Regions from separate parts of the Lysinibacillus sp. LK3 genome, predicted to be linked through region 1. Evidence: predicted binding sites of a transcription regulator. Region 1 holds the regulator's gene; the other holds the start of a gene.
What was found. The regulator NrdR, encoded in region 1, represses ribonucleotide reductase genes. The targets are predictions, from matches to a motif close to AACACNATATATNGTGTT.
Positions count from the first base shown of each region.

Region 2: a site for NrdR is predicted at 2,329-2,346, ahead of VK91_RS09210 (vitamin B12-dependent ribonucleotide reductase). Genes of this name have one in related genera too.

Region 1 covers NZ_LDUJ01000018.1:103,937-108,689, forward strand. Annotated here, with positions in the region: gene mutM (bifunctional DNA-formamidopyrimidine glycosylase/DNA-(apurinic or apyrimidinic site) lyase) at 1-672, shown strand, start outside; gene coaE (dephospho-CoA kinase) at 686-1,282, shown strand; gene VK91_RS13900 (glyceraldehyde-3-phosphate dehydrogenase) at 1,486-2,508, shown strand; gene nrdR (transcriptional regulator NrdR) at 2,696-3,166, shown strand; gene VK91_RS13910 (replication initiation and membrane attachment family protein) at 3,183-4,547, shown strand; gene dnaI (primosomal protein DnaI) at 4,575-4,753, shown strand, end outside.
Region 2 covers NZ_LDUJ01000014.1:252,080-256,832, reverse strand. Annotated here, with positions in the region: gene VK91_RS09210 (vitamin B12-dependent ribonucleotide reductase) at 1-2,269, opposite strand, end outside; gene VK91_RS09205 (biotin/lipoate A/B protein ligase family protein) at 2,470-3,249, opposite strand; gene VK91_RS09200 (rhodanese-like domain-containing protein) at 3,513-3,899, shown strand; glycine riboswitch at 4,424-4,500, shown strand; gene VK91_RS09195 (amino acid permease) at 4,653-4,753, shown strand, end outside.

The DNA of each region.
Region 1 (4,753 bases):
GCAAAATATATTTTCTTTCATTTGCTGAAGGATGATGTTCCATATGTTCTTGTTAGTCACTTAGGGATGACAGGTGCTTGGTTTGTTGTGAATTCACCCGAAGAAATCAATGAGGCGAAATTTCAAAAGCATATCCATGCGACATTTGAAATGGCAGATGGGGGATACTTGATTTATTCAGATATTCGTCGATTCGGTGAACTTCGTTTTCTGACAAAAATTGAAGATCATGCACCATTGACAAAAATGGCACCAGAGCCATTTGATGAGCATGCATGTGATTTTTTTATAACAAAATCTAAGCTACCGAAATATGAAAATAAAGCCGTAAAAGAAGTAATTATGGATGGGCAAGTCATTTCGGGCTGTGGCAATATTTATGCAACAGAGGCATTGTTTGCTCAGAAAATTCACCCTGCACGCAAAATGAGCCGCATTAGTGAAAAGCGGAAGCGAGCATTATTTGAGGAGATTGTTGCTGTCCTACGTCAAAGCATTGAAGCGGGTGGTTCAACTATTTCTGATTATCGGAATATTAATGGGGAAGCAGGGAGTATGCAGAATCGATTAAAAATGTATGGGAAAAAGGTATGTCCAGCATGTGAAACGGCAACAAGTCAAATGACAATTGGAGGGCGTACCTCTGTCTATTGCCCAAATTGTCAACATTAAAGGGGATTTAGCAATGATTATCGGACTAACAGGAAGTATTGCAAGTGGAAAAAGTACAGTAGCTAAAATGATGAGCGAACTGGGTTTACCGATTGTTGATGCAGATGTTGTAGCACGAGATGTCGTAGAACCTGGAACTGAAACATTAGCATTGATTGCTGAAAGCTTCGGACAAGCTATCTTGCTTGAGGACGGCAATTTAAATCGAACTATGCTGGGAGATATCATATTTCATGAGCCTGCCAAACGCAAAACGTTAAATGATATCATACATCCAGCAATCAGAAAAGAAATGTTACGTCAGCGTGATGCTTATTTAGAAGCAGGACATGAACATGTTGTGATGGACATTCCTTTGTTATTTGAGAGTAAGCTTCAACATTTTGTGGAACGTATCATTGTGGTATCGGTCAGTGAAGAAGTTCAGCTTCGACGTTTAATGGAACGAAATAATTTATCTAAAGAAGATGCATTGGCACGTATGCACTCTCAACTGCCGATGTCTGTCAAAGAAAAGGGTGCACATGCGGTCATTTATAATAATGAAAATATAGAAAGTACAGAAGAACAATTAAAAAAAATCCTGCATTATTGGGATGTTATTTCATGAGTTCTTTTATAATGCGTAGCAAGCCGACCTTGCTACGCATTTTTTTATGGGGAAACGCCATAATAAAGAATAATTTTTCAGAAAATAAGAACTTTTATATTCTCAATATATAATGTTCATCTTTTTTAAAATTGTGTTATACTAATCACCATAAAGTATATAATTAATTAATCTGAGTATGTACTCACAGGAGGATATTATAAATGACAGTATCAATTGCTATTAATGGTTTCGGGCGTATCGGACGTATGGTTTTCCGCCAGGCTATCGTACAACAAGATTTAAACATCGTTGCAATTAACGCTAGCTATCCTGCAGAAACGTTAGCACATTTGATTAAGTATGACACAAATCACGGAACATTTGAAGGTACGGTAGAACCAGCAGGCGATGCTTTAGTTGTAAATGGTAAACGAGTTCAAATTATTAGTGAACGTGATCCTTTAAAATTACCTTGGTCTACAATGGGTGTAGATATCGTTATTGAAGCTACAGGAAAATTTAATGAGCGTGATAAAGCAGCGATGCACTTAGCAGCTGGCGCGAAAAAAGTAATTTTAACAGCACCAGGTAAAAACGAGGATGTCACAATTGTTTTAGGTGTAAATGATGACAAATTGGATATTGCGAAACATGATGTTATTTCAAATGCTTCTTGTACAACAAACTGCTTAGCGCCAGTAGCAAAAGTATTGAATGACACGTTTGGTATTGAGAATGGTTTAATGACAACAGTTCATGCTTATACAAATGACCAAAAGAACTTAGACAATCCGCATAAAGATCTACGTCGTGCACGTGGATGCGCCCAATCCATTATCCCAACATCTACAGGTGCAGCGAAAGCATTAAAATTAGTGTTACCTGAATTAGAAGGTAAAATTCATGGTATGGCACTTCGTGTTCCAACACCAAACGTATCTTTAGTTGACCTTGTAGTAGATTTAAATACAGATGTAACAGTTGATGCAGTTAATGCAGCATTTGTAAAAGCGGCAACAGAAGGTCCAATGAAGGGTATCCTTAATTTCTCTGTTGAGCCATTAGTATCTTCTGATTACAATACAACAACTTATTCTTCAACAGTTGATGGACTTTCTACAATGGTGTTAGGCAACCGCAAAGTAAAAGTACTTGCTTGGTATGATAACGAGTGGGGCTACTCTGCACGCGTTGTTGACCTTGTGAAAAAAGTGGCAAATGCTTTAGAAACGGTAAACGCGTAATAATTTCTATAGATAGCACATTGAAATCGAAAAGGTTTCAATGTGCTCTTTTTTTACAGAAACTTTTCTTGTACTTCAGGTGCTTTAGATTTATCATGAGGCCACAAACGTGAATGCACTTTTCTTACATGTAGGAAATTTGTTATAATAGATATATTAAATTGTTGTAAACCAGGAGAGTAAATATATGAGATGTCCATCTTGCCAATTTAACGGAACGCGTGTTGTGGATTCGAGGCCAGTAGATGATAATAAAGAAATTCGTAGACGTCGTGAATGTGAGTCATGTGGCTTCCGTTTTACAACGTTTGAAAAAATTGAAGAGACGCCATTAGTCGTTGTGAAAAAGGAAGGTTCACGAGAAGAGTTTAGCCGTGAGAAGGTACTTCGTGGGCTTATTCGTGCTTGTGAAAAACGTCCAGTGGCACTTGATGTGCTGGAGGAACTTGTTCTGTCCATTGAAAAAGATCTTCGTCGTATTGGAAATTCGGAAGTACGCTCAGAAGATGTTGGCGAAATGGTCATGGACCGCTTAGCCAAAATTGATGAGGTTGCCTATGTGCGTTTTGCGTCGGTCTACCGTCAGTTTAAAGATATCAATGTCTTTATTGAAGAAATAAAGGACATTATTCAACGTCAAACGGAGAAGAAATCATAGCAAACAGAGAGGATGAATGACGTTGATTCATTTATATAAGGAATTGCAGCCTGGCGATCCTTTCGACATTCGTCTACCTCATGCATTTTCTACACAAGAGCGTCAATTAGTTACATTATTTTATCAACCATTAACGGGATCAGAGCCAGTTAGCCTCTATTTAACATTATGGGCAGAAGCAGAGCAAATGCCAAAGCAGCAAATGACACATTATTATTTAATGAATGTGCTAGGGCTACCAATTGGTAAAGTGTTTGAGGCTCGTATTGCTTTAGAAGCTATTGGTTTGCTGCGTACATGGAAAAAAGAAAATGCTGGTGAGCGTAGTTTTTTATATGAGCTACAGCGCCCATTAGATGCAGATAGCTTTATGAAAGACCCGCTGCTGTCGATGTTTTTGTTTAGTAAAATTGGAGAGCAGGCTTATCGCAACTTACGTCAGCGCTTTATGTCACCTGTAAAGGACTCGGCGTTTAAGGATGTATCTCGTGCTTTTATTGATGTCTATAAGCCTGTTCATGCCAATATCCCATCAGATTTACAAGTGGATACGAGTCATAAGGATAAACAACAAAAAGTATATCCTTTTTATTTGGAGCAATTCGATTTTGATTTATTGCAAGCAGGTTTGTCTGAGCAATTGGTACCTTCCAATTTGTTGACATTTGAAGTGCGTGAAGCTATAGCCAAGTTGGCATTTTTATATCATTTAACAGCCCTTGATATGCAAAAAGTAGTCATACTTGCTTTAGATGATGATTTAGGAATTTCTCAGGAACGTTTACGAAAGGCTGCTGCTGATTTTTATAAATTAACCGTATCCAAGGAGCCGCCAAAACTTGCCCGTGTCACCGATCCTCTACCAGTAGCAGAAGCGGGACAAAAAACCAAGGATCAGGAACTTCAACACTATTTAGAAACAACGGCACCTGTCCAAGTTTTAAGAGATATAAATAATGGTAAAGAACCATTACAAACCTCAGTCCAACTTGCAGAAAATTTAATCGTTCAACATGGCATGCCAATTGGAGTGGTTAATGCATTGTTAGAATACGTTATGCTAACAACAGATATGAAGCTCCCTAAAAAATATGTGGAAACGATTGCTGATCATTGGGTACGAAAAAATGTCCAGACCGCTAAGGAAGCAATGGAACTTGCACGTCAAGAGCATGATAAATATACAGCTTGGAAAAACAAGCCGCAAACGTCCAATAAAACGAGTCAACAGACTAAAGGACGTTCAAGATATCAACGTGAAGAAAAAGTGCCTGAATGGTTCTATAAACGAAATGACAATCAAGAGGAATCTACCTCTAGTACTATAGATTTTGAAAAAGAGCGACAAAAAATATTAGAGATGCTAGGAAAAAGCGAATAGTAAAGAAGGTGAGCAGTAATCGAACCTATAAATGGACCACTAAAGCGAGCAATTAATGTACCCTCGTTCCAAGAACGCTATGAAGCCATGCGACGTGAAATTTTAGAGCACCCGCATGTGCAGGAATTTTTAGCGCAGCATGCAGATGAATTAAACTATGACAATGTTGAGCGAAATTTACCTAAACTGCATGAGTTTATTAGTCA
Region 2 (4,753 bases), on a different contig from region 1:
GTCGCTCGTACACTTTTTCAACTTGCTGTACTGTATAGCCTTTTGGTGCGTTTACAGTTTTAGAAATAGATGAATCGATCCATTTTTGAATAATACATTGCACATCCGCATGCGCTTCTGGTTTTAGCTCCATTGCTGTAACGAACCATTCTGGAAGCTCTTGCTCATTTACTTCTGGATGACGGTTCAAATATTCTTGGACAATTTCAGCTTTTACTTCAATGAATTTACCTAGACGACCAGAACGATAGTACGTGAAGGAGAAGTATGGCTCAAGACCTGTTGCTACCCCTACCATTGTTCCTGTGGACCCTGTTGGTGCAACCGTTAATAAATGTGAGTTACGGATTCCAGTCGCTAAAATTTGCTCTTTGATATGAGCAGGCATTTTTTGCATAAAGCCTGTCTCTGTAAAGGCTTTACGTAAACGAGCTGTTTCTTCGTCTGTAGCACCTACTAAGAATGGGAAGCTACCACGCTCTTTCGCAAGCTCTGTAGACGCCTCATACGCAGTTTCAGCGATTGTTTTAAAGATTTCATCGACTAACGCATTACCTGCTTCTGAACCGTATTCTTTTTCACAGTAAATCAGCAAATCGGCTAAGCCCATAACGCCTAATCCAACACGACGTTCACCAAGAGCTTGTACACGGTTTTCTTCTAAGAAGTAAGGTGTCGCATCAATCACATTATCCTGCATACGAACACCAACACGAACTGTTTCACGTAGTGCTTCGTAATCAACTGATTGATTTTCTTTATTCGCAAACTGTGCTAAATTCACAGCAGCTAAGTTACACACAGAATATGGTGCAAGTGGTTGCTCGCCACATGGGTTCGTCGCTACAACACTTTGACCGTATGCCTTTGCATTTGTCATGTCATTGGCGTTGTCAATGAAGAAAATACCTGGCTCTGCTGAGTATGTTGCACATACATTAATTAAATTCCATAACTCTTTTGCTTTAATTGTACGGTATGTGCGGACTTTATAGCCCATTTTCTCCCATTCACGAACATCACCAACTTCATGCCATTTCGTGTTGTAAACGCTCATTTCTTCCTTTGTATATTCTTCAACAGCTGGGAAACGAAGCTCGAAGTCAGCATCTTTTTCAACTGCTTCCATAAATTCTTTTGTTAATGTCACAGAAATGTTGGCACCTGTTAAAAACTCTGGGTTATGAACAGTGTACGTGCCACCATCACGTAATTTATTTTCAGCCTCACGAATGATCGCTGTATCAAATCCACCTAAGCCTTCAATGTTTTTATAATTCACGATGCCTTGATACATCGCTTCTTCTTGCATAGAAAGTGGCTTGAAGTTTAATTTTTCTTTGGCTAGACGGATAATTGTTTCATCCGTTGTATTTTCGATCAGGTAACGCAGAATACGTGGATTTTGCATTTTGGAAATAATAAACTCCACAATATCTGGATGCCAATCTGCTAGCATAATCATTTGTGCGCCACGACGTGATCCACCTTGCTCCACAAGATGTGTCAATTTAGCAATGTCGTCTAACCATGAGACAGAACCAGATGATTTACCGTTTACACCACGAGCTAATGTGTTACGTGGGCGTAATGTTGAACCATTTGTTCCAACACCTCCACCGCGGCTCATAATCTCCATAACTTGCTTACGGTGATCACTGATACCTTCACGAGAGTCAGCGACAAATGGCATCACGTAACAGTTAAAGAAAGTTACATCTGTTTCAGAACCAGCTCCATAAATCACTCGTCCAGCTGGAATGAATTTCAAGGATACTAATTGCTCATAAAATTTTTCAAACCATTCTTGACGTTTTTCTGGTGTTTTTTCAACAGCGGCAAGGCCCGTTGCATTTCGTTTTGCAATTTGTTCATAAAATATCTCAAGAGGCTTTTCTAACACGTCAATTGAACGCGTAATCACACCCGTTTCTTGCTCTTGCGGATCGTCTAATGCGCTACGATAATCCTCTTCAATCAAAATCTCTGCTGTTTTTGTAGACATGTCCAATTTTTGAATTGTCCCTAAACCACGTGCAGGAAATTTCGGATCAGCTTTTACCGTTAATACAACAAAGTCGCCGGCTTTCAATGTTTTCTTTTCTGTGTCTTTAAACGAATAGCGATCGATCATGACAAGTCTTGATACACCTTTGTGTGTAATATGCATATCAGATGTTACGGGGTGTACCTGCGGGAATTGTTCAATATCTTTGTTTAACTGTTCAAATTGATTGTTTACTTCGGGTTGATGATTTGTGAGTACCATCGTTTAGCCTCCCTTGTTTTCTTCATTACAAAATAAATACACAATATCTTGTGTCGTTAAACACTACATATTGTGTATATGTCTTTAAAAAAGATACTATATATAGTTTTTTAATTCAACTCTTGCTTTTTTTAATAGATTCAGAACTACTTGTTATGACTAGGATTGAACGTTAAAAAATATTTTTTTCATACCATTTTTTACTTTTTAAAGTTCCACTCATCTGAAGCATATTTTTTTTCTTCTAAAGCTTGGACATATTCTAATTGCTCCTCAGAAAGTGTAAATGGTTTTAATTCAATTTGCAACGATTTTGCAAAGCCATCTCTAAAAGCTGTCACACATTGTTCAACTGTCACTGGCTCTTTTACAAGACTGTTGATGGCAACAGCCTTTTCTGGTAGCTTTCTACGCATACGATTCTTCGCTTCTTCACTGGAGAAATTAAATACGGATAATAATTTCTCTTGATCCAAATCTAATAAAATGGCGCCATGCTGTAAAATGACACCCTTTTGACGTGTTTGAGCACTTCCAGCTATTTTTTTCCCCTCTACGACAAGTTCATACCAACTTGGTGCATCAAAGCAAACAGCACTTTTTGGACTCTTCAGGTCCGCTCTTTTCTCCTCTGTATCAGGTACACTAAAATAGGCATCCATACCTAGGTTATGGAAACCTTGCAAGATTCCCTCACTTAACACACGATATGCCTCTGTCACAGATTCTGGCATATTCGGATAGCTTTCCGTCACAATAACACTATAAGTTAGCTCATGTTCATGTAGGACAGCTCGTCCACCAGTTGGTCGACGTACAAAACCTAAGCCTTGTTCACGCACAGCATCTAAATTAATATCTCTTTTAGCTTGTTGAAAATAACCAATGGATAATGTCGCAGGCTCCCACTCGTAGAAACGAATTACTGGTGGAATTAACCCCTCACTATGCCAATCAAGTAAGGCTTCATCTAGTGCCATATTAAAAGAAGGACTACATTTCCCTGAATTTAAAAAATACCAAGTTGTCATATGCTCATCTCCTACAAATATAAAATGATCCATCAGGCCCCACCTGTGGGTCAACTTTAACGAATATTATACTACAGTTCAAATTGCGAACGATTGCTTGTGTAACGAAAAAAGCGAATTCGCTACAACCTAGTTAATTTTATCAAACTCATTGGACTATCGCTAGCGCATCTTTTATAATAATAGAGAAGATAGAAAGGGGTAAGAAAATCTTGGACATACTTATCACAATCGGTGTCGTTTTAGTAGTCACAATTGCATATATCGGAATTAATGCACTACGACTCAAAAAAGCCGTAACCAACCTAACACAAGAGCAATTCATAGAAGGCTATCGTAAAGCCCAGCTGATCGATGTTCGTGAGCAAAAAGAATTTGATGCTGGTCACATTCTTGGTGCACGAAATGTGCCTTCGACAACACTACGTCAACGTTATAAAGAAATCCGCCCAGATTTACCAGTATATCTATACTGTCAAAATACAGGCCGTAGCTCACGTGCTGCACTATTTCTTAAAAAACGTGGGTACAACCAAATTTACCAACTTCAAGGTGGTTTCAAAACTTGGACAGGTAAAATAAAAGCAAAAAAATATTAATGCTCTCATCAAAAAAAGTCGTCTCAAAGTACTATGAGACGGCTTCTTTTTTAAAAAATTCAGAGTTTCTACTATATTATATCTATTTCAAATGATGCTGTACGAGCTTCATGTCATTAAAATAAAAAAGTAAAGCAACAAAACGCATTATAGTCCCCTAATTTGATACAAAATCTACTTTGAACGAGTTCGCTACTTGAGTCGGATCCTCATAAAAATGAGCGCTTTGATGTCTTTTTGGAGCGGTTTTCACTTATGTTTGAGCACTTCGAAAGCTACGTTGAACAATCTTCCAATAAACCACCTCATATTTAAAAACTCCTTCACGAAACACTTTGTATGACCAAAAATACTATTTTTCGTTAGAGATATGCCAGTTACGAACCCTATTCTTCTATTTTTCTGAAAATAGTTAAAATTTATTGTTGAATAATTTTAGAAGCACTGTTAGGATGTATAATATCTTACAATAATAATTGATTATCAAGTTAATAAGCTATGAATGCTATGGATCAAACTATAGCAGGAGCAGTTCTGGAGAGAGCGCACATTGCGTCGCCGAAGGGTTCACTATCTCAGGCAAAAGGACAGAGGAGTAATACAGCTTTTATAAGCGATGCTACACCATTTCATGTAGACATCTGCGAATAAATGGTATTTGTTATTCTGACGTTTTTCCGAGACTAGTGTCACAACTAGTCTCTTTTTATTTTTCCAGTCATAGTTTTTTATGCATCTTTGAGGGGGATTAACGTGGAACAGCAACAATTAAAACGAGATTTAAAAAATCGCCATGTACAGCTTATTGCCATTGGTGGAACAATTGGGACTGGTTTATTTTTAGGCTCTGGAAA